4 regions of the Paenibacillus sp. M-152 genome follow, and region 2 is predicted to be linked to each of the others. Evidence: predicted binding sites of a transcription regulator. Region 2 holds the regulator's gene; each other region holds the start of a gene.

What was found. The regulator LexA, encoded in region 2, represses DNA repair genes until DNA is damaged. The targets are predictions, from matches to a motif close to CGAACATATGTTCG.
Positions count from the first base shown of each region.
Region 1: a site for LexA is predicted at 5,872-5,885, ahead of addB (helicase-exonuclease AddAB subunit AddB). Genes of this name have one in related genera too.
Region 3: a site for LexA is predicted at 3,009-3,022, ahead of EGM68_RS15835 (DNA polymerase IV). Genes of this name have one in related genera too.
Region 4: a site for LexA is predicted at 1,556-1,569, ahead of recA (recombinase RecA). Genes of this name have one in related genera too.

Region 1 is NZ_CP034141.1:3,948,206-3,955,680, reverse strand. Features, by position in the region: gene EGM68_RS17160 (site-2 protease family protein) at 1-223, shown strand, start outside; gene EGM68_RS17155 (16S rRNA (uracil(1498)-N(3))-methyltransferase) at 383-1,147, shown strand; gene mtaB (tRNA (N(6)-L-threonylcarbamoyladenosine(37)-C(2))-methylthiotransferase MtaB) at 1,149-2,492, shown strand; gene EGM68_RS17145 (NUDIX hydrolase) at 2,596-3,030, shown strand; gene EGM68_RS17140 (Na/Pi cotransporter family protein) at 3,020-4,042, opposite strand; gene EGM68_RS17135 (class I SAM-dependent rRNA methyltransferase) at 4,332-5,711, shown strand; gene addB (helicase-exonuclease AddAB subunit AddB) at 5,952-7,475, shown strand, end outside.
Region 2 is NZ_CP034141.1:3,250,893-3,258,367, forward strand. Features, by position in the region: gene metH (methionine synthase) at 1-767, opposite strand, end outside; gene EGM68_RS14070 (1,2-dihydroxy-3-keto-5-methylthiopentene dioxygenase) at 1,049-1,591, shown strand; gene EGM68_RS14075 (HAD family hydrolase) at 1,690-2,484, opposite strand; gene EGM68_RS14080 (hypothetical protein) at 2,642-3,151, opposite strand; gene EGM68_RS14085 (DUF896 domain-containing protein) at 3,266-3,472, opposite strand; gene EGM68_RS14090 (LysM peptidoglycan-binding domain-containing protein) at 3,581-3,949, opposite strand; gene lexA (transcriptional repressor LexA) at 4,139-4,765, shown strand; gene EGM68_RS25740 (hypothetical protein) at 5,184-5,348, shown strand; gene EGM68_RS25745 (hypothetical protein) at 5,390-5,530, shown strand; gene EGM68_RS14100 (HXXEE domain-containing protein) at 5,859-6,341, opposite strand; partial or broken gene EGM68_RS14105 (IS1595 family transposase) at 6,392-7,418, opposite strand.
Region 3 is NZ_CP034141.1:3,605,836-3,613,310, reverse strand. Features, by position in the region: gene EGM68_RS15855 (ArsR/SmtB family transcription factor) at 111-461, shown strand; gene EGM68_RS15850 (arsenic transporter) at 608-1,897, shown strand; gene arsC (arsenate reductase (thioredoxin)) at 1,923-2,342, shown strand; gene EGM68_RS15840 (protein-tyrosine phosphatase family protein) at 2,374-2,811, shown strand; gene EGM68_RS15835 (DNA polymerase IV) at 3,056-4,324, shown strand; partial or broken gene EGM68_RS15830 (Y-family DNA polymerase) at 4,820-5,322, opposite strand; gene EGM68_RS15825 (ATP-dependent nuclease) at 5,502-7,475, shown strand, end outside.
Region 4 is NZ_CP034141.1:2,273,310-2,280,784, forward strand. Features, by position in the region: gene pgsA (CDP-diacylglycerol--glycerol-3-phosphate 3-phosphatidyltransferase) at 1-47, shown strand, start outside; gene EGM68_RS10470 (competence/damage-inducible protein A) at 143-1,411, shown strand; gene recA (recombinase RecA) at 1,639-2,700, shown strand; gene EGM68_RS10480 (regulatory protein RecX) at 2,912-3,661, shown strand; gene rny (ribonuclease Y) at 4,023-5,567, shown strand; gene EGM68_RS10490 (TIGR00282 family metallophosphoesterase) at 5,644-6,438, shown strand; gene EGM68_RS10495 (stage V sporulation protein S) at 6,568-6,828, shown strand; gene EGM68_RS10500 (dipeptidase) at 6,946-7,475, shown strand, end outside.

The DNA.
Region 1 (7,475 bases), 700 kb from region 2:
GCCTCCACTCGATGGCTACCGGATTGTGGAGGATGTGGCTCCCACTCCTGTGCGCCGCAAGCTTCAGCAGTTTGAGCAATGGTCGATCTTTATTTTTCTGCTTATACTGATAATTCCGCAGGTACGAGCTGTAACGATTGAACCTCTTTACACGCTGTCTCAGATGATTTATATACAGTTTTTGCAGTTCTCTTTTTACATTACCGGACTGTTCGGAGCCTAAGGGCTCCCTTTTTTTTACGAAAATCGGTATAACATAAACAGAAGAGGGAACAGACTGGTCATACAGGCGCAAAAGATGATATGATGGTGCTTGGTGATTTTATCGGAATTTGTACGGAACGTTAGTGGATAATAGTTATTTTAGAATAGGTGTGAGAGAATGCAGCGTTATTTTATTCCGGCAGAGCAATTTCTAGAAGATCACGTAATTGTTACGGGTGAGGACGCGCGACATATCGCCAAAGTCATGCGAGGCCGTAGTGGTGACAAAATTATAGTCAGTGACGGGGTATCCAGGGAAGCGCTGGCTGCATTGGATACGATTGAGCAGGACCATGTAAAAGCGACGATCATCGAGCTGCTGGAGATGACCTCTGAACCGTATGTTCAGATCACCATCGCGCAGAGTCTTCCTAAAGGGGACAAGATGGAGACGGTGATGCAAAAATGTACGGAAATCGGAGCCACCGGTTTCGTACCGTTTTTATCCGAGCGTACGGTCGTACAGTATGATGCCAAAAAGGAAGGCAAGCGACTGGAGCGTTGGCGCAAAATTGTGAAGGAAGCGGCTGAGCAAAGCCATCGCAATCGGATTCCGGAAATTAGCGCACCCCTGACGTGGAAAGAACTTCTGGCTTCTTTTGCTGGGTATGATTTGATATGTTATTGTTATGAAAAAGAGCAGGGGCGGCAGCTACGGGATGTAATCCAGCCTTTCGCAGGACAATGGGCGTCCACAGACAAGCCGCGTGTGCTCGTAGTTGTGGGCCCGGAAGGCGGCTTTACTGAAGCGGAAAGCCTAGAGGCCGAGCAGGCCGGGGCACAGTCTACAGGACTGGGAAGACGTATTTTGCGTGCGGAGACCGCAGGTATGGTTGCATTGGCATGCATTTTATATGAGACAGGAGAAATGGGAGGGGTTTAATATGCCATCAGTGGCATTTTACACATTAGGTTGTAAGGTAAACTTTTATGATACAGAAGCGATCTGGCAGCTGTTCAAAAAAGAAGGTTATGAGCAGGTGGATTTTGACGAGCAGACCGCTGATGTCTATTTAATTAATACATGTACGGTTACGAACACCGGTGATAAAAAAAGCCGTCAGATCATTCGTCGCGCGATTCGCCGAAATCCAGATGCCATTGTGGCAGTGACGGGCTGTTACGCTCAAACTTCTCCAGCTGAAATTATGGATATTCCAGGTGTTGATCTTGTTATTGGTACGCAGGACCGAGATAAGATTATTCCGTTTGTAAAGGAGATCCAAGAGTCGCGTCAACCCGTAAACGCGGTGCGTAATATAATGAAGACCCGTGTGTTTGAGGAAATGGATGTACCTGATTTTGCTCATCATACCCGCGCGTTTCTAAAAATTCAGGATGGCTGCAATAACTTCTGCACCTTCTGTATTATCCCGTGGTCGCGGGGCTTATCCCGCAGCCGTGATGCGGCGAGCATTATCACACAAGCGCGTCAACTGGTGCACGCAGGCTACAAGGAAATCGTACTCACGGGTATCCATACGGGTGGTTATGGCGACGATATGGATAATTATGACCTATCCGATCTGCTGTGGGACCTGGAGAAAGTGGAAGGGCTGGAACGTATTCGTATCAGCTCGATTGAAGCCAGCCAGATTGATGAAAAAATGCTGGACGTGCTGAAACGCTCCAATAAGCTGGTTCGCCATTTCCACATACCGCTTCAAGCAGGGGACGATACCGTGCTGAAAAGGATGCGCCGCAAGTACACGACAGAAGAGTTTTATAACAAAATGCTTATGATTCGAAAAGCAATGCCAGATGTAGCGATTACAACAGATATAATTGTCGGCTTCCCTGGAGAAACGGACGAAATGTTCCGCAATGGCTATGAGCTGATGAAAAAAATCGGTTTCTCGGAAATGCACGTGTTCCCGTATTCCAAGCGTACTGGAACGCCTGCGGCGCGTATGGAGGATCAGGTTGACGAGGACGTGAAAAATGCGCGTGTGCGTGAGCTGATTGAACTGTCTGAGCAAATGCAGCTGGCATATGCTGAGAAGTTTGTTGGTCAGGTGCTGGAGGTTATTCCTGAAGTAGCTCCTAAAGGGACAGAAGATAGCGGCATACTCTACGGTTATAGTGACAATTACATTCAACTGGTGTTTGAAGGTAATAAGGATCTGGTTGGTAAGGTGTGCCGCGTGAAGCTGACGAAGGCAGGCGTTAATGAAAGTGAAGGCCAATTGGTCCGCGTATTGGAGAATGGGCTGCAAACAGCTTTGTAAAACAAAAAGAGCCTGAACAGGCAATAGCGATGGCCAACAAGGATTTCGCCTTTCCTTACAGAGAGGACGGAATCCTTGTTGCGCAAGGAAAGGAGATTACAGGATGGCAGCAAAAAAGGAAATTTCTGCAGGTGGCGTAGTGTTCCGCAAACAGGAGGAGCAACTTGAAATTCAGCTGATTACTGACCGATATGGCAAGATATCTTTGGCTAAAGGCAAAATGGAACCAGGTGAAACAATCGAACAAACAGCTCTACGTGAAATTCGTGAGGAAACAGGGCTGAACGGGCGAATTATTCAGCATGTGGATATGATTGCTTATACGTATCAGCACCCTGAATATGGGGAAGTGGACAAGGAAGTTCATTATTATCTCGTAGAGGCACTGGATGGGAATTTACAGGCACAGATTGAAGAAATCAAAGGCGTCGCATGGCATACGCCCGAAGAAGCTTGGCGTCTTCAGCGCCAGGGTGGATATGACAACAATGATGTCATTCTAAGCAAGGCGCTGTCCATGTTAGGAATTAACGTTTAGTTCTATGGAGGGACATACGCTCCTCTATACGTGTCCATATAGGTAAATAACAGAGGGGCAAGGCAAGCAGAGAGCTGATGACGTTAAACAGGGTTTGGGCATGCGCTACCTTGGCACCGGGCTCGGTAGATATCCAGGTGGCGACCATATCCAGTCCAGGGATCAACGGCATAAAGAGCAATACCCCGCCTACGTTCAACAGCACATGGGACCAGGCCACAAATTTTCCAGACACGCTGCCGCCAACAGCGGCAATCAGGGCAGTCACGCAGGTGCCTACATTGGAGCCAATGACGATGGCGATCCCTACATCGACTGGTAAGGCACCCGCAGCAGCCAGGCTGATTGCCATACCGATGACGGCTGCGCTGCTGTGAACCAGTGCGGTCAGGCAGGCTCCAGCAGCGAAGGCCCACCACATGTTGGCTGCAGCATGATCAAGAAACCAGCGGAATAGTCCGGCCTGTTCAATCCAGGGGCCGACGGCTTGCATCACACGGATACCTGCCAGAATCAGCGAAAATCCGGCAAAGACGAGGCTGATAAATTGTACAGCCTGTGGGCGGCTGAGCCCATTAGAGCTGGGTGAAGCTCCGGCAGCTGCATACTGGCGGCCAGCGACCGTTTCTCCCCACAGAACGGCAGTGCCCCAGCAGAGCAGTGAACCGCATAGCAACGGAACAGCCAGCTTGCCAAGCTGAAGCCCCATCAGCTCGGTCGTCAGGCAGGTGCCAATATTGGTGCCGAGAATGATGCCGAGCGTGCGGCCGTAGGTCAACAGCCCGGCGTTGACCAGTCCGATCGTCAGCACCGTTACAGCGGTGCTGCTTTGCAGTAGGGCGGTAATGCCTGAGCTGAACAGCATTCCCCGCCAAGGGGAAACCGTAGCCCGGTTTAGCCAGCGGGTAAGGAAGGGGCCAGCCAAATGCCGGAGGGCAGCTTCCATCAGCTTCATTCCGCCTAAAAAAATAAGCAGCCCACCGCACAGTGGGAGTATAACATGTATAAACACGGCCATAGCCCCCTTTTCTAGGTGAAAATACTTATGTAACAGCCTATGATCTGTCAAGGACAGCCATGACAAGCATGGGTGAGCAGTTTTTTACGGAACAATAATTTTGAAGTATCTTCACAAGCTTTAAAAGCGTGACATCGATATACAGGCGGGCAGTAGCAAAGCGGTTCGTTTGAATCTAGAGAAGCGCCAGTGATCGTAAGAACAAATGAACCGCGGAGCTGCGTCCCATCGAACACCACACTTTTAAGGACTTTAAGTAATCCAAGAATAGGAGTGAAGGATTTTGCCTTCAGTAATATTAGAACGTAGCCGCAAAAAAAGGCTGGAGCAAGCACACCCTTGGGTGTTTAAAAATGAAATAGCCAAGATTGAGGGTGATCCAGAAGCAGGTGATTTGGTCAACATCCTTAACCATCAAGGACGTTATTTGGCGACAGGTTACTATAATCCTGCTTCGCAAATTACAGTGCGTGTGATGTCCTATGAGCCGCTGGAAGTGATGGACCAAAGCTTCTTCGCCCAACGTTTCCGCAATTGCTTGGAGCATCGTGAACGCTTTGTGACTGGGGGGAACGCTTACCGTTTGGTGTACGGCGAGGCTGATTTTTTGCCTGGGCTGATTGTAGACCGTTTTGGTGATGTGTTGGTCGTTCAGCTGTTAACGCTTGGCATGGATCGGCGCAGGGAAGAAATCAGAGATGCGCTTGTTGAAGTCATGGGGCCAGTTGGTATATATGAGCGTAGTGATGTATCCATCCGCGAGCTGGAAGGGTTGGAACAGACGAAGGGTCCTTTGTACGGCGATTGCCCGCGCCATGTGGTGGTGACGGAAAATGGCTTACAAATCAAGGTCGATATCGAAGAGGGCCAAAAGACTGGCTATTTCTTTGACCAGCGTGAAAATCGTGCAGCCATCGCGCCGTTGATGACAGGTTGGGGAGCGCGTAGCGGAATTACGTTACAAGAAGTAGCTGCAACCCCAGGTGATGACGCCACAACGGTCATGAAGCCTGTGAATAAAAGTGGTAAGGTGGTTGAATTCCCATTCTGGGACGGTGCAACTGTATTGGAATGTTTTTCACATACAGGTAGCTTTACGCTCAATGCGTGTAAACATGGTGCGAAAAAAGTAACTTGTCTGGATATTTCTGAACATGCGATTGAAAGTGCTCGGGATAATGTGAAGCTGAACGGTTTTGAGGATCGCGTCGAGTTTGTCGTCGACGATGCTTTTCAATATTTACGTAATCAGGTGAAAGGTGTAGAGGAACGCACCGCGCGAGCAGGGGGCAAAGGAGATACATCCAAGCCGCTGACTGCGGGTGGCGGGCGCACCTTTGACGTAGTTATTCTGGATCCGCCAGCTTTTGCCAAAACGAAGAGTGCTGTCAAAGGAGCTACACGTGGATATAAAGATATCAACCTTCATGGGATGAAGCTTGTCAATGAGGGCGGTTATTTGGTAACGGCGAGTTGTTCGTTCCATATGCGGCCAGAGTTGTTTTTGGACACGATTAAGGAAGCGGCGGCAGATGCCGGCAAAATCCTCCGACTGGTAGATTGGAGAGCGGCAGGGAAGGACCATCCTCAAATTTTAGGTGTGGAGGAAGGTCATTATTTGAAATTTGCCATCTTTGAAGTGCGTAGCCGGACACGGCTGTAGACTTCATACCCTTGTCAAAGTTAATCTATTTTTAGGCGATAAAGATAACTAGGTGAAACAAACTCATTTTTAGTATAAATCAGTCCTGTAGAGAAGGCTTGCACCAAGCTATCCTGCGGGACTGTTTGTTTTTGAGAAGGGATCAATTGCTACAACATGGCAAACGTACGTTCTTTTCTCCTTTGCCTGATATGCTATACTGTTTAATAGAATGTTTTTGGTTGGAAAGGAGGCCGCATCATGTCGGTCCGCTTATTGATTGGCCGCTCTGGTAGTGGTAAAAGCACGTTAATCCGCAATGAAATGACGTCTATGTTACGCGAGGAGCCGCTAGGTAAACCTATGCTGTTACTTGTGCCCGAGCAATCGTCATTTGCTTCAGAGCATGCGTTGCTTACAGAAGCCGGAAACGGTATTCAGGGGTCGGTGCGCGCCCAGGTGATGGGATTCCATCGTCTTGCCTATTTAGTCATGCAGGAAACAGGGGGTTCAGCCCTGGTGCCTGTAACAGAAGAAGGCAAGAAGATGCTTTTATATAAAATTATTCGTCGTCGCAAGGATGAACTGAGTTTGTTTAAGGATTCGGGAGATCAACTCGGTTTTGTGGATCGGTTGAATACGTTGTTTACAGAGTTAAAGCAGTACGGAAATGATGCTCGGTCTGTACCGGAACAACTGGAGAGAATGCATGCTGCGGGGGAGTCCGCCCCGATATTAAGAGGCAAGCTGAAGGATATCAGCCTAATCTATGAGGATTTTGAACGGGAGCTGACGCTTAAATATATCGATGGTGAAGATACGCTTCGCATGCTAACAGAACAGATTGCACAGTCTTCACTTATGCGCGGAGCAGACATTTGGATGGATGGCTACCGAAGGTTTACACCGCATGAATATAAGGTGGTGGAGCAGCTTATGCTGCACGCCTCCTCGCTGACGGTGGCGTTGACCTGTAACCGCAGCTACGAAAGCGGCCAGCTTCCGCATGAGCTGGATTTGTTTCATCCTTCGGCGGCTACCTACGTCAAGCTTAAAGGAATGGCAGATGAACTGATGATTGAAACGCAGACACAGTTATTACGTCCCGATCCGATGCCGAGATTTAAGGAGCGTCCAGCGTTGGCGTATTTGGAGGCTAATTTCGAACATCGTACAGGGCTGCGGAATCAGGAACAGCGGATGCGGCTACAGCAGCTACGAGAGCAATGGGCAGATACACAACCGGAGGGCATAAAGCTGTATGCTGCGGCAAATCGCCGTGCCGAGCTGGAAGGAGCCGTACGCGAAATGCGCCGCTTGGCCCGTGAAGAGGGCGCGCGTTATCGGGAGATGGCCTTGTTTGTGCGTCATATTGAAGATTATGAGCCATGGGTGGAACCGATATTCAAGCAATATCAGATCCCGGTATTTTTGGATCAGCGGAGAAGTATACTTCATCATCCCTTAGTGGAATTGATTCGGGCTTCACTGGATATCGTGCAGCGACGCTGGCGATATGAGGATGTATTTCGTGCGGTCAAAACAGACCTTCTATTGCCGCTGGACGGTCGAGTGAGCCGCGAGCAGATGGACCGTCTGGAAAACTATGTGCTGGCCTGTGGAATACAAGGCAGCCGTTGGACAGATGGCCGGGCATGGCAGGCTGTACCCAGTTTGTCGCTGGAGCTGGAGGAACAGGAACGGAACCGTCAACGGGATGAAACGCTGGATTTGATGGAGTTGTGCCGAGATGTGATTGTGACGCCTTTACATGCTTTTGAGAAG
Region 2 (7,475 bases):
CCCGCATTTGGATAACAACTAATAGCTGCAGAGGACATTTCAGACAAAGAACGAATATGATCACGCATAAACTCTGGACCTGTAGCACAATTCAGTCCAATCGAGATTGGGTTTAAATGTTCGAGTGATATGCAGAAGGATTCGATATTTTGTCCGGCCAACGTTGTTCCCATCGGTTCAATCGTGCCAGAAATCATTAACGGAAGCTCAATCCCTGTCTGCTCAAAAGCCTGACGAATTCCAATGCTGCCTGCCTTAACGTTAAGCGTATCCTGTGAGGTCTCCAACAGAAGAACATCCACCCCGCCTTCAATAAGCGCCAAAGCCTGCTCCTGATAGCTTTCAATCAGCTCTACAAATGTAACACCGCCTGTGACAGACAAGGTTTTCGTGGTTGGACCCATAGCTCCTACAACAAAACGAGGCTTGTCCGCAGTGCTGTATTTATCCACCGCGTTACGTGCCAGTTTGGCCGCCACCAGATTAATTTCACGGGCACGTTCTGGTATATCGTAATCCGCCAAAACGACGGATGTTGCTCCAAATGTATTCGTTTCAATCAGGTCTGCCCCGGCCTCCAAGTATGCTTCATGAATCCCTTGAATGACATCCGGTCTCGTTAAGACCAACATCTCGTTGCAGCCTTCCAACTCTTCTCCACCAAAATCAGCGGGAGAAAGGTCTTCCTGCTGAATCATAGTACCCATAGCCCCATCAAGAAGGAGTATTCTTCGTTGTAACGCATCCTGCAAGCTAACTTTATCCAAAATTTCTTCACCCCCGCAAAACGTTAAATCCTAGTTTAGCAGAAACCGTATCATTTAGATAGATTGAAGTAAAAACATACGTTTTATGCAGGCTATTCTTCTTCATAAACGACTTAGCTGATCTATTTTTGTAGTATGCATCGTTATAGACGAACGTCTTTAAACTGTATCGTTTAGCTATAGTCGTTCCCATATAAATGTTTCAGCCTGTATTGTGCAACTGGATAAGACATGGTATTCTTTATACAACATTAATCCAAGTGGAAAAGAGGGATTTGTATATGGCAGAAATTTTTATACGCAATACGAATGAGCGAATTAGTGGTGAAGAACAAGTACGTGAATTTTTGGAGAGCCACCAAGTATTGTATGAACACTGGGATGCTTCCAAGCTGCCAAGGGAGCTGCAAGAAAACTTTACTCTGACAGATGATCAAAAAGCCGCTGTTCTTAAAACATTTGAACCTGAAATCAAGGATTTAGCCGCACGTCGCGGATATAAAATATGGGACGTTATCACCTTATCTGAAGCAACGCCGAAACTGGACGAGCTGCTGGCCAAGTTCGAGCAAATTCACACCCATACCGAGGATGAGATCCGTGCCATTGTTGCTGGTAAAGGCATTTTCATCATTAAAGGCTCTGAAGAGATCGGCTATTTTAATGTAGAGCTTTCACCAGGTGACGTTATTTCCGTACCTGAAAATACACCGCACTTCTTCACTTTAATGGAAAATCAAAAGATCGTCGCAGTCCGCTTGTTCATCGAAGAAAATGGCTGGATTGCCGAACCGTTCGAAGATCCAACATTCACTACAGCATAATTAAGATCTATGGTGTCAATAAGAAAACTCCCTCCGCTCTGTAGCATATCGAGCGAAGGGAGTTTTCTTGATACTTGTTTTAGAAAACTGTAGATTTCTCACTTTAAAGATTGAATAATTCCATGCAACTCAGACAAATGCTTGATTTGGAACTTCGGCTTGATTTCTGTAGTATTGGTTTTAGCGTTCCGATTCACCCACACCGAATGGACACCAGCTGCCAAAGCCCCTTGAATATCAGTCGTCAGCTTATCTCCTACCATTAAAGCTTGTCCAGGTTCAATTCCTAGAAGTCCCAAAGCATGCTGAAATATAGAAGGGTCAGGCTTGCCCCGACCAAAAGAACCTGAAATGACAACATGATCAAAAAAAGGAGCCAATTGAGGAACTCCATCCAGCTTCTCCTGTTGTAGATCAGGGGAACCATTTGTCAGCAATAACAGCTTGTATTGCCCCTTCAATTGTTCCAGAATCTCAAACGTTTCTTCATATACATGTGGACGTGCACGTCTTTCCGAAGCAAATTGGGCAGCTAGCTTCTCCGCCAACTCCTCATTATCTATCCCCAGTTGCTGAAGCCCTCTGCGCCATGATTCCTTACGATAAGCAGGAGCCAACTGTTCCAATTGGCGGAATTCAGGTTGCTCACCTGCTGTAAAATTCGCCCACAGTCCTTCAAACGGATTAATGCCAATCATTTGAGTAAAACTAAAGGTTTCATAGGACTCATACAAAGCGCGCGCTTCCTTGCGTACGGCTTCTTCCAGCGTTTTCGGATCAGCCCCTGTTTCTCGGGAGCCTGTTTGACACGCTGCATCAAATGCCTCTTCTACACTACGTTCATCCCACAGAAGGGTATCATCAAGATCAAACATTATCGCCTGAATCGTCATATGAATTATCCACTCTCTTTCCACTGTATATGTAAGATTGTCTGTTTGGTCACGAATCAGATCGTTATGTGTGCCCATATTAAGCAAGTGGCCGCACCATGTTATATGAAAAAATAACATCATACGGCCTTACTTACAGAGCTACAGGCTAAATCGGTTATTTCTTATCTACCTGTATCTGATTGGATAGTGCAAACTTTTCAAGCCGCTCTGCGATGGCATCCGTATCGTAGCGTCCCAGTGATTTTGTAAAAATAAAATTACCGCCCTTCCCTTTTCTTTCAACGGTAACGTAACCCTTTTCAATTTTGATGGCTTTCATGTCCCCTGCCGTCATCGGACGTTCTCTTCCACCTTTTAACATATAGAGGGTATCTTTTCCCACTTTTAAATAAGGACGGCGAATGAAGAAGATAACAGCCAGCATCAAGTACAAGCCAAATACCAGCCAGTCCATTCCCCGCATGCCGGTCTTAGTCAAAAAGTAACTCATAAGCATGTACAATACAGCAAGACCAGCCAGCATGATTGGCACAGTAATATTACGGCCACGGAAAATGTCCATTGCTGAACCTGCGCCGTTAATGGTTTGAATGCCTTGTTTCTTGCGCGTTTTATTTAAATGCGCTGTGTTTTTACGTACTTTTCTTTCAAATGATCGGGCCATCTCTCAATTCCCTTCCCAATAAATATTACATTAAAACAACTGCCTTAAAGCTGATCTATATAGATACCAGGAAAGATACCTAAAACAAGGCAAATGATGCAGGCTTTAGCGACATTAATGCTTCAGCCCGTCATTTCCCTTCGACGTATCATCGTCCACAAATTCAATGGTTTCAAGCTGCTGCCGAAAATTACGGCGAATGTTGCCTAAATAAATTTCCCGAAGGTTGGCGCGCTCTGTGGTTTCCTCTTCTGTCAATCCTTCGGCTTTTGCTTTGCGCGCTAATTCATTAATGCGCTGTACCAAGCTGTCTATATCCAAATTGTGTCCCCTCCATAAAAGCAAAGATATAATACACTTTGACATGTAGAAAAGAGCTTGTCAAGGCTCCCGCATTGCGCTCCTTGACAAGCTCTATAGTCTTATAGATCAGAAGTGTGGAAGCTTAAGCACCTGACCTGCCTGCACTCCCCGATCCTCCAAAGCGTTAATACGCATAATCCCTTCAATATATACCCGTGTATCCATTCGTTCCGGTTTATGATTCACGGCAATATTCCATAACGTATCTCCAGGTTGTACGGTCAGCTTAATCACCTCTTTATTAGAAACTGAAGGTGCTGCGAAAACCGTAAGTACACCTGCCCCTGCAACCCAAACGATAATTACTAGAATAAGAAGCTTGAGTAAAAGAGTATTGGTAATAACCTGTAACAAACGCACCTTACCCTCTTTTCGGGTCTCCTGTAAATTCTCTAAGTTCATCGGGAAAATACTTTGATAAGTGCTATATTTCATAATTGGCCGCGTCCTCCAAACGTTTGTTCTTATGTTTTTCACAATATAACACGAACATTTGTTTTGTTCAATAGAAAAGAGAACAAAAGTTCGTAAATATTTTTAGGGATTATTTAGAACTTATGTTTGTACGAACGGAGGTTCTATGCTATAATTTTCCCAAACGTTACTAAATGGGGTTGATACGGTATGTCTAAGATTTCGAGCCGCCAGCAGGCCATTCTTGAATTTATCCGCAATGAAGTGCGTCTAAAGGGATACCCCCCTTCTGTGCGCGAAATAGGCGAGGCAGTCGGATTGGCCTCCAGTTCTACGGTTCACGGTCATTTGGATCGTTTGGAGAAAAAAGGACTCATTCGCCGCGATCCTACGAAACCACGGGCTATTGAATTACTTGGTCAAGACGAATCGGATAACAGCAACTTGATTAATTACTCCATTAGTCGTGTTCCCGTCGTCGGCAAAGTAACCGCTGGTCTTCCTATTACGGCGACAGAAAATATTGAAGATTACTTTCCTCTTCCCCAACACTTTGTTGGTGAGGATAAAATATTCATGTTATCTGTTGTAGGCGAAAGCATGATTGAAGCTGGTATTGCTAACGGAGACTATGTAATCGTACGTCAGCAGCAGACAGCTGATAACGGAGACATTGTAGTAGCTATGACAGATGAAGACGAGGCAACAGTTAAAACCTTTTACAAAGAAAAAGATCATATCCGGCTTCAACCTGAAAATCCAGCCTTTGAACCGCTTCGCCTGACACACGTCAGCATATTGGGCAAGGTTGTTGGACTCTTCCGGGACTTCCACTGATTTATCGTGCTTTCTTCCCCGTTATACTACCACGAATATAAAACCGGCCGCCTAGGCGAGCCGGTTTTATATTGTTATTATGTTTACTATGTGTGTCTCACAACTATTCTTTCCTTTTCAGCAACCTATATTGTCTCTACTATTATATCCCCCCCATTATCCGAAATAGTCCCGTCTGATCTTGAACTGTTTACTTTTATTAGCTAAACAAATGGAAATTTGACTCATGTGAACCTACTCTAGCCTTCCCCTATAACGTAAAGTTGGGAAGGCGAACGCAGGCTAGCATGAGTTTTTTTAAAAAACATTTAGGAACATAGGTACTAGCTTCTTTTTGTCTTTAGTAGATTTATGCTGATACATTACTAGCACAATTGACATATGTATATAGCAGACCTAAAGTAAAGGAGTTATGCAGATGATCAGAAATAGAGTTAAAACGTATAAGCATCGCATCGGGAAAAACAGATATCTGGTCGTTAAAGTCTTTCAAGCCGCAGCTGCTAAAACAGGAAGCGGAAATGCACTCGCAACTAACGCATTAAATATCAAAATTACCAAGCGTAAGCATAAACATCATTAAGATTTAACCGTACCTTCATTTCTTTGAAGGGAGGTGATATTATGAGCAGAAGACACAGCAACCGTGAATTGAGAAGAAGAAGATTAAACATCCGTTCCAACCAAAGAGCCACTGCGCGTGCAAGAGGTAACGCACTGGCTGTCAATCTGTTTAGCGTGAATGATGGACAACGCAGACGTTAATATTTATTTACAAGCAAAAAGCAGGAAGAATTCTTCCTGCTTTTTTTGTGTTAAATGATCCCCAAACTACCAATCCCGCCAGTTATAGCTTCTTCAAACTTGTATCAGCTTTGGTCCTGCTTGCCCGCTTTTCTTTATAAATTTTATAAACAAGGCTCGAACAGCTGGACCCATAACCAATAATTGTAATGGATAGGCGGAGTCTTTTTTTATTTTAAGGCTCTGTTATACGTTAATGTTGATAATTTCAATAAAATTAAGGGAAAACCAATTGTAGACGGTTTCCCTTTTTCCTAATTCAAAAAAATTTTAGTCCTCAATCAACATATTAAGAAGGAGTTATTTTTCCACCAACTTTAAACAAAAAAGGAATAAGTGCTAATAAAATAATTCCTACTACAAATGTTGATATGAATAACTCTTTCCATATAATTAAATTCTTTGAAAACATTTGATAGATAAATAATGAATTTATTGGAAGGTTAAGTAATAAACCAGTGAGAAGTCCTGGTGCATACTTTTTCATCAAAATGGTCGCAATAAGGTGCGGAAAAATAGCATTAAAAATCATTGAACCTAAAAATCCAATAAAAATCCATTTCGCAAAATCTGATTCTGGCATATATAAAAAACTAAATGCAGATAAATAAGCCAGAATAGTTATAAAAATAACAGCAAAATGGAATTCACTTGAAGTAACTGGCTTTTGAAACCTTGAAGATTGCTGTGACCATTTAGGCAACCAAATTGCTTCTTCGATATTATGAAGTGTAATAGCAAAACAAAAAAATACTACGAGATAATAGCCCATATACCTTTTCCCCACCCTTAAAGTAACTTACATCGTTAATTTAATAAGAATTACACATTAAATTTTGATAGTCTCAGCCTGTCATATGTGTCCGTCATTTCAAATAAAAATGAGTTTGATAGAAATTCCTTTATATGCTGTTTAGTGCTTTCGTTACTACGACTATCGACAAATAAAAACCAAACAAGGTAATTATCAAGATATTTCGTAGCCACACCTTTAAAGCGGTCTATCCATTGTTTCAAACGAGAATGGAGACCATTGACATTTTGAATGTGATACAAGCCTTTAATAACGTGTTTGCCACCGTCTGATTTAATCTGATAATGCTCTAAACCCTTTTCTTTTGCATAGGTTTTGTAGGCTCTCCAAGCATCGGTTACAAGCACATTTTCATTGGACAGTTTAGAGCCAATCAAGGCATCGACTTTCGGTTTTACAATACGCCCCATACAAGCAACTTTAGAGACGGTTGCTTTTGTACGGTCTCTGGCAACGAGAACACAAACTTGTTCGTGGCTTATACCTCTATGATTAGATTTACCACAACGTTTACGAGGTTTTCGGTCTGTAATACCACGTTGTCCCTTTTGAGAATACAGGAAATAAGTCTCGTCAATTTCAACAATTCCTTCAAAATGGTCAAAATCCATTTGTTTCAATGCGTTTAACAGTTTGTGTCTCCAATAAAAAAGAGTAACCCAAGTAACCTCTACGATTTCAGCCGATTTTCGTAGAGAATATCCTTTAAACATACATTCAACAAATGTAATCCATTCGTTACCTTTCCGAGTGCGATACAAAACGGTATTAGTTGTGTCAGTAAAGGTTTTGTTGCAACATTTACAACGATAGCGTTGACGACCATTGTATTTTCCAAATCGAACAACGTGTTCTGATGAACAGAGGACACTCGAAACCTTCTTTGAAGCGAGTTTCTCTCATTTCATTGATTAAACGACCACCAGCAGAAGAAGAAGGTTCAACATAGCGTTTAACCCATTGATAGACTTGTTCTTTTTTTGTATGCGGTAATTTGTCGATATACTTTAACAAGTTGCTAAACGCTTTGCTCACCTTTGTAACCTCCCAAAAGTTTACGAATGTTTGTTCTTGTTTACTATAGCAAGTTTA
Region 3 (7,475 bases), 350 kb from region 2:
AGTTATATATTATTAATTTGCAAATTGCAAGTAATATTCTTTGTTGATTTCAAAATGAATTTGAATTAGCATATAAGCATATAGTTATATATATGGAAGGAGGCTACGCATTGGAGCAACTTGGTTATGTAGCCGATCATTTAAAGCTTTTGGGGGATAAAACCCGGCTGGCAATGCTTTCTCTATTGAGAGAAAAAGAATGGTGCGTCTGCGAATTTGTAGATATCTTTGATATGTCGCAGCCTGCCATTAGCCAGCATTTGAGAAAATTAAAGTCGCAAGGGATGGTTAAAGAAGAAAGACGAAGTCAGTGGGTATACTATTCCTTAAACGTAGACGACAAACCACATATTCAAGCTGTTCTTGAGTGTATGCCGGATTCAAAGCGGATTTTAAAATGGCTGAATAAAGAGGGACCCATAGCAACTTGTGGACCGGATTCCTCAGGCTGCTCTTCCTAAAGGTTGTTCAGTTTATCTCCTTGCGGGGATAAATGTTGCCTTCAATATAAGTATATGGTTATAAGATTATGGATTACAAAGAGGAGGAATCAGAAAAACGAGAAGATGAGGACTACGGATATCTTGGGTAATGGAGGTTTTGAACATTGGTTTGGTTGGCATGCATTATATTTTTAGCCACTTTAGTGTTGGTGATCTGGCAGCCTAAAAATTTGTCTATTGGCTGGTCTGCCTGCGGAGGAGCTGTACTTGCTCTACTGGTAGGTGTCGTCGATTTGCATGATGTTTGGGAAGTGACTCAAATTGTCTGGAATGCAACCCTAGCTTTTGTGGCCATCATTCTGATTTCGTTGGTGCTTGATAAAATTGGATTTTTCGAATGGGCGGCGCTTCACATGGCACGAGCTGCACAGGGAAGTGGAACTCGGATGTTCGTGTATGTGACCATTCTTGGAGCTGTTGTCGCTGCTTTTTTTGCGAATGATGGTGCGGCCTTAATTCTGACACCCATTGTTCTAGCGATGGTTCGAGCACTTAAATTGGATGAGAAAATGGTTTTTCCGTTTATCATAGCGAGTGGTTTTATTGCAGATACGACGTCGCTTCCGCTTGTAGTCAGCAACCTGGTGAACATTGTATCAGCCGATTTTTTTGGTATCACGTTTATGGAATATGCGGGTCGTATGGTCGTACCTAATTTATTTTCCTTATTGGCTAGTATTGTAGTTCTGTATCTTTTTTTCCGCAAAAGGATTCCAAAAACGTTTGATGATGCACAATTAATGGCACCTACAGAAGCGATTAAAGATCCAAAAATGTTCCGTATGTCCTGGATTGTTCTTGTGGTGCTGTTGATTGGCTACTTTGCATGCGAATTTTTTAGTATTCCTGTCTCAGTCGTAGCCGGTATCATAGCCATCTTTTTCTTGCTGCTGGCGAGAAAAAGTCCTGCGGTACCGTTGAAAGAAGTCATCAAGGGTGCTCCATGGGCAATCGTATTTTTCTCTATCGGCATGTATGTAGTGGTGTATGGTCTGCGTAATGCCGGTTTGACGGATCTGCTGGCTCATGTGATTCAAGCGGCTGCCGATCAAGGTATGTTTGTAAGCACCATGGGCATGGGTTTTATCGCGGCGGTTATCTCGTCGTTGATGAATAACATGCCTACGGTCATGATTGATGCACTTGCCATTAATGCCACCCATACGACTGGAATGGTCAAAGAAGCGCTGATTTACGCTAATGTAATTGGATCGGATTTGGGTCCGAAAATAACTCCGATTGGTTCATTGGCCACATTGCTATGGCTACATGTGCTTAGCTCTAAAGGTGTGAAAATATCTTGGGGAACTTATTTTAAAACAGGCATTGTTTTAACGATCCCTACTCTTTTTATTACGCTATTAGGCTTATATCTGTGGTTAGTCATTTCATAATTGAACATTAAAGGAGACGTTTCCCATGGAGAAAAAGACAATTTACTTTTTGTGTACTGGTAACTCTTGCCGGAGTCAAATGGCAGAAGGATGGGCTAAGAAATATCTAGGTGACAATTGGAACATATATAGTGCAGGCATTGAGGCGCACGGCCTTAATCCTAAAGCGGTGCAAGCGATGAGTGAAGTAGGTATCGATATTTCTGGTCAAACTTCGGATATTATTGATCCTGTCTTGCTGAACAGCGCCGATCTGGTGGTGACGCTGTGCGGGGACGCGGCCGATAAATGCCCTATCACTCCTCCACAAGTTTGCCGTGAGCATTGGGGATTTGATGATCCGGCCAAAGCTGAAGGATCGGAAGAAGAGAAATGGGGCGTCTTTCAGCGGGTTCGTGACCAGGTAGGAGAACGCATTAAACAATTTGCAGAAACCGGAGAATAGCAGTTCCTGCTATGAACTCGATAGAAGGAGAATGATTAAGGTGAATTATCACGCGCTTGTTGATAACAAAGTATATATTGGCGGAGAAAGTGCATTACTTCAAGTTCTTCGGGAGCAAGATATCACGGATGTTTTTGATCTGCGAGATAACGGTACTGTGGCAGAAGGATTTCCGGCGAAAGTAACACGTCACCATTATCCGATTGTGGAACATGAGACTGGGCAAGAGGCTTCAGTACAAGCCGCTATTCAGGCGGTAAAAGAAGCAGTGAACAGCGGTAAGACCGTGTATTTCCATTGTGCTGGTGGACGGAATCGTACAGGAACCGTAGCTACTGGAGTCTTACTTGAGCTGGGTGTCGCTACCACAGTGGAAGAGGCTGAAGCCTTGGCCAAAGAAAAACGTCCGGATATCAATATCAAGCAAGAGATGCGTGATGTGTTGAAAGGTCTTTATCCATCCAAGTAATTAAATCGATATGGCAAAGGGACTATTTCCAATGGGAGATAGTCCCTCTTTAGCTTTTTGACAACAAGGAGCACGTTTCTTTGACTTCATTACCTATGGAGAAAATCATTTAAACTCCCCAATCTTTTCATTTGCAAATCATACAAGCCCTATAAATTACCTGAATACAGAACTAGTGTTTGGTATTATAATAATTAAGAATGTATGTTCGTATATACGTAATCGGTTTTTTGGAGGATACAGCATGACTAAAACAACTGAGCGGACAATTATTTTAGCGGATTGTCAGAGTTTTTATGCGAGTGTAGAAAAAGCTTCTTACCCAGAGTACAAAAATAAACCGCTTGTGGTAGCAGGCGATCCTGCACGCAGATCTGGAATTATTTTAGCGGCATGTCCTATGGCCAAAAGTTTCGGGGTGTCTACAGCAGAACGGCTCGGTGAAGCCCTTAAGAAGTGTCCTGAGCTTGTGATCGTTCGTCCCCGTATGAAGCATTATATTGATGTCTCTTTAGCAATTACGGATATATACAAGGAATACACTGACTTGGTAGAGGTGTTTAGTATCGATGAGCAGTTTCTGGATATTTCGGGGAGTTTTAAAATTTTTGGAGACTCTTTAAGCGTTGCAAGAGAAATTCAAAAAAAGGTTCTTTTACAAACCGGGGTTTGGGTACGAATAGGAATCAGTTCCAACAAGATTCTTGCCAAAAGTGCAACCGACATTTGGGCTAAAAAAAATAAGAGCGGTATATTCACGTTGCCCAAGACAAAAGTAGAGCAGCTGCTCTGGCCGCAGCCAGTTAATAAAATGTTTGGGGTAGGTTCGCGGATGTCATCCCATTTTGAGCGGCTTGGTATGACAACCATTGGCGATATTGCCAGAATGTCTTTGTCAGAGCTTAAGACCAAATTTCGTGCTCGTTTTGGAAAACAGTCGGATATACAGGCGGAGGTCATGTGGAAAACTGCCAATGGCTTAGATGAGAGTCCTGTGACTCCACATACCTTAAGTTCCCCACAAAAGTCGATAAGTCATATGATGACCCTACCCCAGGATTATTTGGAACCAAATGAAGTAGACACAATATTGCTTGAACTCTCGGAAGAAGTTTGTCGAGACAGTCGCCGTAAAGGGTATATGGGCTCTGTCGTGACTGTCAGTTGTACTTGTAGTCGATATGAAGCACCTACCGGATTTTCAAGGCAAATGAAGCTTCCAGATCCGACTAACAATACGAATAAAGTGTACAACGCAGCAAAAAAAATATTTTATAATTTTTGGAACGGTATGCCGATACGACGCTTAGGTGTTACATTAAGTGGGCTGGTTGACAACCAAACTTATCAACTTTCCTTCTTTGAGGATCATGAGCGTATCCGTTCCCTCGAAGAAGCAACAGATAAAATTAAAGAACGCTATGGTAGCGCAGCTATCGTAAGAGCGTCCTCTTTGACCCATGCTGGTCAGGCACTGGAGAGATCCCTAAAAATCGGGGGGCATTATAAATAAACAGTTCAGGAATCAGGAAGAGACCAATATCTACCACTATGCGTTTAGAATACTACTTTAAGGATAAACCATAAATCAATAATTAAAGTAAAAATATATGTTTATATTACTAAAGGGACATAATGTATAAAATGTGCCAATTTATAATGAGAGTGTAGAAAATAAATGACAAGAACATTGAATAGTCTTTCTCAACATTTTAGTGGGAAATAGTCTGTAAAACTCTATTTAGTCCTTAAAAGATACTATCCAGATCAAGTTAAAGAAATTGGAAAATCATTTAAGTGAGATGGAGAAAAATTAGAAAAGAGGATATATCTAATTGTTCTGAAAGTAGTGAAAATAAATTGAAAAAGCGGTGAATAAACTTTTGTTCACACATTATCGCAGAAATGAGCATAAATCTTTTTATTTATGCTCATTATCCAACTGCTCGAAAATACTGTTTTTTCGGGCGAATAATGAATTTTTAAATTTATGCACATCTATTCTTATATTGATACCGAGCAGAATGGTCTCAATCTCGTAGGGCTCCAAGTAATCTTTAGGCAGGGTCATCATATGGCCAATCGACTTCTGATGTCTGCTGAACGTATGCGGAGCGACAGGGCTGTCGTCCAGGCCGTTGGCCGTTCTCCACATCACTTCGGCCTGAATATCCGATTGCTTGCCGAAATGGACGTGGAATTTGCGCTTCAACTCGGGCAAGGGCGTTCTGGCGATATCCCCGATGGTGGTCATGCCAAGCCGCGCGAAATGGGCTGTCATGCGCGAGCCCACGCCGAACATTTTATTCACCGGCTGGGGCCACAGCCGAGGTTCGATCTCGCTTTTGGGCAGTGCAAACAGTCCGCTCTCGTTTTTCTTGGCCCAGATGCAGGATCGCCGGCTACCGCAAGCGGCTTGTTTTTATATTCAGGGTGATCTGCTTTCTCTACGCTGGCGTAAAAGCTCTGGCAATCTGCCAAAAAAATGGTCCGCTCATTTGTCTTAGTCATGATAATCCTCCAAAAAAAAATGCGAACGTGTATTCTTGTGTTGTAAACCAAACGTTTGTTCTGTGTTGATGGTAATTTTTTGATATTAACTTGGTTTTTATGCAATACTTAAGTTTATACAGACTTTTAGCGATATAATTATAGAGAGATCTTGGGCATAAATTGAAAGGAGATTGGTTATGTACATATCTAAAATTGAAATCGAGAATTTTCGGAATTTTAAAAACAAAATGATTGAATTTAATGATGGAGTCAACGTAATAATTGGACATAATAACGCAGGAAAGACTAATTTGATAAAAGCTTTGGCATTAGTATTAGATAGCTATGGAACAAGGCGACTAGATATCTACGACTTTAACAAAAACATTTCTCTTGATGAATTACAGGCTGCCCCTCCCAAGATAAGAATTAGTCTTACAATAAAACAAAGCAAGGACGAAGATATCAATTCTGATGATTTGGTAACAGTAGGAAATTGGTTGATTAAGTTGGAGGAACCATATGAGTCACTTCTAACATACGAGTTTTATCTTCCGGAGAAAGAAAAAGAAAAGTATATAAGTGCTATTGCAAGCGCAGAAAATCTAGATAAAGCTTGGAGGATAATCCAACACGATTTTATAAGGCTTTATGTATATAAAATATGGGGTGGCAACATCAGTAATCAGGTAGTAGCTGATAGCGAATCGTTAAAGAAATTTGATTTTCAATTTTTGGATGCTATTCGTGATGTTGAAAGAGATATGCTGACAGGTAAAAACACACTACTTCGAGATGTATTGGACTTTTTCATGGATTACGATATAAAATCGGATCATTTAAAAACAGAGGAAGAAAGGAAAACGGAAATTAATCTCAAAAAGGAGAAATTCTCTAATACTGCAGAGTCCTTACTAGCAGATCTGCAGAACAGAATGCGACTTGGGAAAGAACAAATATTAGCGTATGCCCGGGATACTGGCGCATCATTTAACAAAGCTCTACCGAATTTTGAAGGAAGTATTTCTGATGTTGAAATGTTTTCAGCTCTTAAATTAATTGTTGAGTATGAAACAGGTATTAAGATTCCCGCAACCCATAACGGGCTCGGTTATAATAACCTAATATTTATGTCGTTATTACTATCTAAAATGCAAGTTAATTCGGATGGAGGCTATTTGGGAAGTAATGCAAAAGTTTTTCCTATTCTGACGATTGAAGAACCAGAAGCCCATTTACATCCAGCTATGCAGTATCAATTTTTAAACTTTTTAATGAAAAATAAAAATGATAATAAAGTTAGACAGATATTTGTAACAACACATTCAACGCACATTACTTCCTCTGTTTCCTTGGATGAACTGATCTGTTTACATAATGAAGTAGGAGAAACTAGTGTAGGCTATCCAGGGAAGGTATTTGGATCTAATGAAAAAAGTAAGAAATATGTACAACGATTTTTAGATGCTACAAAGTCAGATATGCTTTTTGCACAAAAGGTAGTTTTAGTTGAAGGAGTAGCTGAACAATTATTGCTATCAATTTTAGCAAAGTATTTAGGTGTTTCATTAGAAGAAAATCATGTAGCTGTTATTAATGTTGGAGGGAGGTATTTTGATCATTTTTTATATTTGTTTAATATGCAAAATCCGTATGCTTTAAATAAAAAGGTAGCATGTTTGACGGACAGAGATCCAGAGAGGAAGAGTAGGACCAAAGGTGCCAGTTTTAAAAAATGTTATCCTTTTGAATATAAAACTCAAATAGAGAAATATGATTATCAAGAGAATCCTTCTTTTGAATTGTATCCCAATAACCAACATACTAATATTGCTATATTCAGCCAAGATAGAGAAGAAGGAAAGACTTTTGAATATGATTTGATTTTATATAATCCCACACTGGAGTTGTTAGTGACTCCTTCCATGCGAAATCAAGGAGAACTAAGAGAAATGATGAGCTTATACAAGAGAAAAGCCGATTTGTCAGAGTACAAAGCTATACTAAGAGATGGTAAGGAGAATGACAGAATTATTGAAAGCATAGATTTGAATATTTTATGGACTAAAGACCAAAAGGCAAAAGCAATTATTGCATCTCGTTATCTGAATTCTGTAGGGAAAGGAGAAAATGCATTAGAATTAGCCTACACACTAACAGATAATTTAATT
Region 4 (7,475 bases), 980 kb from region 2:
ATTACTTTGTAAAGAATATCCATTTGCTGAGCTCCTCTAAAGTTTAACAGGATAAATCTTATGGAAACAGCAATAGGGACTTAACTTATTGCTGTTTCTTTACATAATTCCCACATTATACGCATCATAGGAGGACGAATTGATGAAAGCTGAAATCATTGCAGTAGGAACAGAGTTATTACTTGGACAAATAGTAAATACAAATGCCCAATATTTGTCACAAGAGCTAGCTACTATCGGAATTGATGTATATTTTCAGACTGTAGTTGGCGATAACATGGATCGCCTTCAGGAAGCGGTACGTCTTGCTCAGAAGCGTGCGGATATTATTTTGTTTTCTGGTGGGCTGGGGCCAACTCAGGACGATTTGACAAAAGATGCGATAGCGGCTGTACTGGGGCGAAAATTGCAGATAGATCGTCTTGCCATGGACAAGCTGGATCAGTTTTTCCGTAACCGCGGGCTAGAAATGACCGAGAATAACCGCCGCCAGGCGCTTTCTATTGAAGGAGCCACTCCGCTTGAAAATGAGACGGGTTTAGCTATAGGGGATGCCATTGCACAGGACGGTAAATTTTATGTGGTTTTGCCCGGACCACCTAAGGAACTTAAACCTATGTTTGCAAATCATGCTAAACCATGGTTGCTTCAGCAGGCATTAAGCGGTGAGGAGATGCCGATTTATTCGAAAATGCTAAAATTCGCAGGGATCGGTGAGTCAGCTCTTGAAACGCGCTTGTTAGATCTGATCGAATCCCAGACGGACCCCACGATTGCTCCTTATGCCAAGGAAGGGGAAGTCACGATCCGTATATCCACCAAGGCGGCCAGTGAGAGTGAAGCTTTAATTAAGCTGACGGCTACGGAAGTACAAATTCAGCAGCGTCTTTCCGAATATATGTATGCAAGTGAGGATGTTACGCTGGAGAAGGTGATTGTAGATTTAATGGCCAAGCGCGGACTCACTGTGAGCGCAGCGGAAAGCTGTACAGGCGGTATGCTGATGGAACACATCACTTCTATACCTGGCAGTGCTGTTATGTTTCAAGGTGGCATCGTGTGTTATTCCAATGAAATGAAGATGAAATTGCTCAATGTGCCTTATGATTATTTGGAAGGGGATCATGCGCCAGGCGCAGTGAGTAAGGAAGTAGCCCTTGTGCTTGCAGAGCAGGCAAGAATGATTATGGACAGCGATTTCGGACTTTCTGTTACTGGTGTAGCTGGGCCCGGATATTCCGAGCGGAAGCCAGTCGGCCTGGTGTATATTGGTATTGCTGAGCGCGACAAGGAAACGGAAGTATATGAGCTGAATTTAAGCGGTAACCGTGAGACCATCCGTTTGCGATCCGTCAAAGCTATCTTGTACAGATTGTGGCGCCGATTGGTAGAGAACGAGAAACTCTCTTAAATTATCGATGAGTTGTTTTAGATAGATATTCATGATATAATATTCTTATTCGGAAGAACCGTTGCAAAGCTTTTTGCCAGCGGTTCTTTTTTCGTTTTAAGAGAAAGGTATAATTATAGAAGAGAGCTGCGGGAAATAAAAAAACGAATGTATGTTCGAAAAAATGCTTGGCAAGCGTGTCAAAACAAGGTATTATTAAAGTACAAACAATGAAGGATGTGAGTTTATTGTCAGATCGTCGTGCTGCGCTGGATATGGCGCTCCGTCAAATAGAAAAGCAATTTGGTAAAGGTTCCATCATGAAGTTGGGTGAGTCTACCCACATGCAAGTGGAAACAATCCCCAGTGGTTCGATTGCTTTGGATATTGCGTTAGGAACGGGCGGCTTTCCAAGAGGCCGGATTATTGAAGTATATGGACCGGAATCATCCGGTAAAACGACAGTAGCTCTTCATGCTATCGCAGAGGTGCAAAAAACAGGCGGACAAGCCGCCTTTATCGATGCCGAGCATGCACTTGATCCGTCGTATGCGAGCAAGCTGGGTGTCAATATTGATGAGTTGTTACTATCGCAACCAGATACAGGTGAGCAGGCATTGGAGATTGCCGAAGCTCTTGTGCGTAGTGGGGCAGTGGACATTATCGTCGTTGACTCTGTAGCGGCACTTGTACCGAAGGCAGAGATTGAAGGCGAAATGGGAGATTCCCATGTCGGTCTTCAAGCGCGCTTGATGTCACAGGCATTGCGTAAGCTGTCTGGAGCCATTAATAAATCGAAAACCATTGCTATCTTTATCAACCAGCTCCGTGAAAAAGTAGGTGTTATGTTCGGTAACCCTGAAACTACACCGGGTGGACGTGCCTTGAAGTTTTACTCTACGGTACGTTTGGATGTTCGTCGTATCGAAAGCTTGAAAATGGGTAACGACATCGTGGGTAACCGTACACGTATTAAAGTCGTGAAGAATAAAGTCGCACCTCCTTTCCGTCAGGCTGAAGTGGATATTATGTACGGTGAGGGCATTTCCAAAGAAGGAAGCTTGATCGATATCGGTACGGAGCACGACATTGTCGACAAGAGCGGAGCATGGTATTCCTACGAAGGCGAGCGCCTTGGTCAGGGACGTGAGAATGCAAAGCAATTTTTGAAGGAAAATCCGAACATTGCTAGTACGATCGAGCAAAAAATCCGGGTGGCCAGTAATTTGATTACAACAATTGCTCCACCGACAGAAGAAGAGTTGGCGCAGGAGGCCAAGGAAGAACAGGAATTGCTGGAGCTTGAATAAAGCTTGCCCGAAACTTCGCTTCTGATCTGTCATGTGAACTGTAGCCTAGGGATTATGGTACAGTCCGTTTAAATAGCATGATTCTGATGCCCTGCACAGTTGTGCAGGGTATTTTTGCATCAAATAAAGTCTGCTTTGTCAGCAGAATCTAACTTTTACGTAGCAGGTGATCGTAGGCTGCTTTCGTGAATTTCAAAGTGAGGGAAACATATTGCAGTTGGACGATAAAGATGAATACACTTCGGAAGAAAATAAACAGCAAGGGATTTCTCTTTTTCCAGATCATGAGGAATTGATGATTACTAGAGTGGAGCAGGGACAGGGACGCAAGCGTGGAAGATACATCATTCATTTTGGTCCATACTCACTGTCTGTATTGGAAGATGTAATGATCAAGTACAACATGTTCAAAGGAACGTCATTCGTCAAAAAAGAACTAGAAGATATCGTTCTGGCAGATGAAAAACAACAGGCTTATGTACATGCGCTGCGCTATTTGGGGCAAAAGCCTCGTACACGTCAGGAAATTGCCCAGCGTTTAGCGCAAAAGGAAGTGGATCAGGCTGTTATTGATGAGATACTGGTACGATTGCAAAGGGAGAAGCTTGTAGATGATGATTTATACGCGCGTCAGTGGGCAAGACAGCGTATAACAAGCCAACGTAAGGGTAAGATGTGGATCAGGCAAGAACTTCGTCAGAAGGGCATCTCTAAAGCTTCTATCGGGGAAGCATTAGGTGAGATCACCGACAATGAGGAGTGGGAGAGTGCATTGTCGGTTGGACGTAAGAAATGGAATCAGGTACGTGGTGATATAATGGATAAAAAAAGGAAAACATTCCCGTTTCTTATGAGACGCGGCTATTCAGGGGATATGACACGCCGCGTGGTCAATCATCTCAGTGCGGCCGAGCAAGACGGAGCATTCGAAGACGAAGAATTACTGCATTGGGAGGAATAAGTTGCAAAACGGTAGCTGAACCTTTGGCTAGATAAGCCGGTTATTATATGGACAGCTGCACGGTAGTCTACTAATGTTTGCATTCCCTTGACAATGCCATTTGTCAAATAATAAAATATATATGAAACGATATTTGTGGAGTGCCCTTTTTCCTTCCAAAAAAGCGGAACCCACGGTAAAGTTCTCATCGCCAAATAACAAGTGATGCCGCTATGCCAGGCGGAATTGTACGTGTGAAAGCATGTGCATATGAAATGAAGCGACCTTGTGTCGTTATCTTAGTTTGACGATCAAAGTAAATGTGACAATTTCAAAAAGTCCCAAGGAATGCCTTGGAGGAACCAACGGGGAGGTGAACAGTATGATGACTGCGATCTGGTTCGTTCTCGTTGCTGTAGCCGCGTTATTCTTTGGGTTCGGGATTGGTTATTTTATTCGCAAATCTATTGCAGAAGCTAAGATCTCCAGTGCGGAAGAGGCTGCCGCGCAAATCGTGGAGAACGCGAAAAAAGAGGCAGAAGCGCTGAAGAAGGAAACGGTATTGGAAGCGAAAGATGAAATTCACCGCATCCGTGCCGAAGCTGAAAAAGAAACTCGTGAACGTCGTAATGAAATTCAACGACAGGAACGAAGATTGCTGCAAAAAGAAGAATCGCTGGATAAAAAATTGGAATCGCTGGAACGCAAAGAAGAGCAAGTGGCCAACAAAGAGAAACGAATCGATGAAACCCAGCAGCAAATTGATTTGATTTACAAGAGCCAGGTAACTGAGTTGGAGCGTATTTCTAATCTTACGATGGAGGATGCAAGAAGTATTATTCTGACCAACGTAGAGCAGGAAGTTCGTCATGAAACAGCTCAGATGATTAAGGAAATTGAACAGCAGGCCAAAGAAGAAGCGGATAAAAAGTCTCGTGAAATCATCACACTGGCCATCCAACGCTGTGCGGCAGATCATGTAGCAGAAACGACGGTTTCTGTTGTGACATTGCCGAATGAAGAAATGAAAGGCCGGATTATCGGACGCGAAGGCCGTAATATCCGTGCACTTGAAACCCTTACAGGAATCGACCTCATTATTGATGATACGCCGGAAGCTGTTATATTGTCCGGATTTGATCCGATTCGTAGAGAGATTGCGCGTACTGCACTCGAGAAGCTCGTAGCGGACGGACGGATACATCCGGCTCGTATTGAAGAGATGGTGGAAAAATCCCGTAAAGAGGTGGACGAACGAATCCGTGAGTATGGTGAACAGGCCACCTTTGAAGTGGGTGTGCATAGCTTGCATCCGGATTTGATCAAGATCTTGGGACGTCTCAAGTTCCGTACGAGTTATGGACAGAACGTATTGAAGCACTCGATGGAAGTTGCATACTTGACAGGTCTGATGGCCGGGGAACTGGGCGAGGACGTTGTACTGGCAAGACGAGCAGGCTTGCTGCATGACATCGGGAAGGCGCTGGATCACGAAGTGGAAGGATCACACGTTGAAATTGGCGTGGAGCTGGCGAAGAAGTACAAGGAACACCCGGTCGTTATCAACAGCATTGCTTCACATCATGGCGACTGCGAAGCGACTTCAGTGATCGCCATGCTGGTTGGAGCGGCAGATGCCCTATCAGCAGCAAGACCAGGAGCACGGCGTGAAACGCTAGAGACGTACATCCGTCGTCTTGAGAAGCTCGAACGCATCTCCGAATCTTTTGAAGGCGTTGAAAAATCATACGCAATTCAAGCTGGACGCGAGGTTCGTGTCATGGTACAGCCAGAGAAAATTGATGATGCGGAAGCATTCCGACTGGCTCGCGATATTACGAAAACGATTGAGAATGAACTGGATTATCCAGGACATATTAAGGTTACCGTTATTCGCGAGACCCGTGCGGTAGAATACGCAAAATAAAAGCATTTCAATGAAAAGTGGCCGCTGCTTGTAGGGCCACTTTTCATTATGTAAGGCAGACTAGGGAGGGTTTTCTATCAACGTATTATTTATTGGAGACATCGTCGGCAGTGTAGGCAGAAAGGCACTGAGGGAGAATCTCCCTTCGCTAAAATCAAAATACAACCCGCATGTTATTATCGTGAACGGAGAAAATGCAGCTTCGGGAAGAGGAATTACTCAAGCCATCGCCAGAGAATTTTTTGATTGGGGCGTTCATGGGATTACGATGGGGAATCATACATGGGACAATAAGGAAATATTTGATTTTATAGATGATGAACCGCGGATCATCCGTCCGGCTAACTTTCCACCAGGTACACCAGGCCGGGGTTATACTGTGGTAAAAGGTGGGGGTAAGGAGCTAGCCATTGTTAACCTGCAAGGTAGAACCTTTTTACCAGCTATTGACTGTCCATTTCGTGCAGCGGATGACATTGTAGACGAGCTGCGCAAAAAACATAAACATATTCTAGTAGATTTTCACGCTGAAGCCACCTCCGAAAAAATTGCTATGGGCTGGCATCTGGATGGACGTGCATCAATTGTGGTTGGGACACATACACACGTACAAAGTAATGACGATACGATTTTGCCACAAGGAACTGCGTATCAGACAGATGCGGGAATGGTAGGTCCTTATGAGGGCGTGCTTGGTATGCAGAAAGAGGCTGTATTACAGAAATTTCAGACCCAGCTTCCGGTACGCTTTCAAGTGGACATGGGCAAATGGCACTTTCATGCCATCAGCGTAGAGCTCAATGATCACGATGGAAAAGCCCGCAAAATTGAGAAAATTAGGCTTAAAGAAGACGAATGGCGGATGGATTAACTTTGTTGTGAGCTGCTTAAGGAAAGAATAAGGAAAACTGTCACCAAAAAGCAGGAATTTTTTGCTGACCCTCGAATAACATCTAATAGTGGAATCAAACCATCATCATTCCCAGGGGAGGTACTTACTATGGATGTATTAAAAGTATCAGCAAAATCCAATCCCAATTCAGTTGCAGGCGCACTCGCAGGAGTACTGCGTGAACGCGGAAATGCAGAATTACAGGCGATTGGAGCGGGTGCACTAAACCAAGCCATTAAAGCGGTAGCCATTGCCCGGGGATTTGTCGCACCAAGCGGAGTGGATTTGATTTGTATTCCTGCTTTTACAGACATTGTTATTGACGGAGAAGATCGGACTGCAATCAAATTGATTGTAGAACCAAGATAATAAATGGAAGTTGCCTGAGCCTGTTTACGTTTTGTAAACGGGCTTTTTTGCTTTGTGGTTTAGTTATTATGTTTTCAAAATAAATTTGTGAGCTTTAATCCAATGGAGGTATGGTGCATGAATGATAAGTTTGAAGCGAATTGGCCAGTTGTTGACCTGCACTGTGATGTGTTATGTAAAATGCAGCTCGATTCGCAGGTGGATTTCAGTCATTCATCGCTTGATGTCACAAAAGAGCGTTTGCTAGAAGGCAACGTAAGATTGCAAACGTTCGCTATTTATATATCACAGGTATTGGGCACGCCAAGATTTGAGCATGTGGTTCGTCAAATTGAACTGTTCAGGCAGCATGTTACCTCTAGCTCAGGCGGGTTAAAACCTCTACTGTGGAGAGAGGACTTGGCAGCACTCAAAAATACGTCCGCTGTACGTCAAGTGGAGCAAGTACAGCATACAGGCGTAGAGAAGCAAGCAGGGAAGATGACGAATGGGTATGAGAGTGGGACGAATCGTACAGAGCCAGCTTGGGCGTTACTCTCACTCGAAGGGGTAGATGCGCTGGAAGGAAATCCGTTTTATGCGGATGTATGCTATGCCATGGGAATACGATTAATCGGTCTGACATGGAATTATGCAAATTGGGCTGC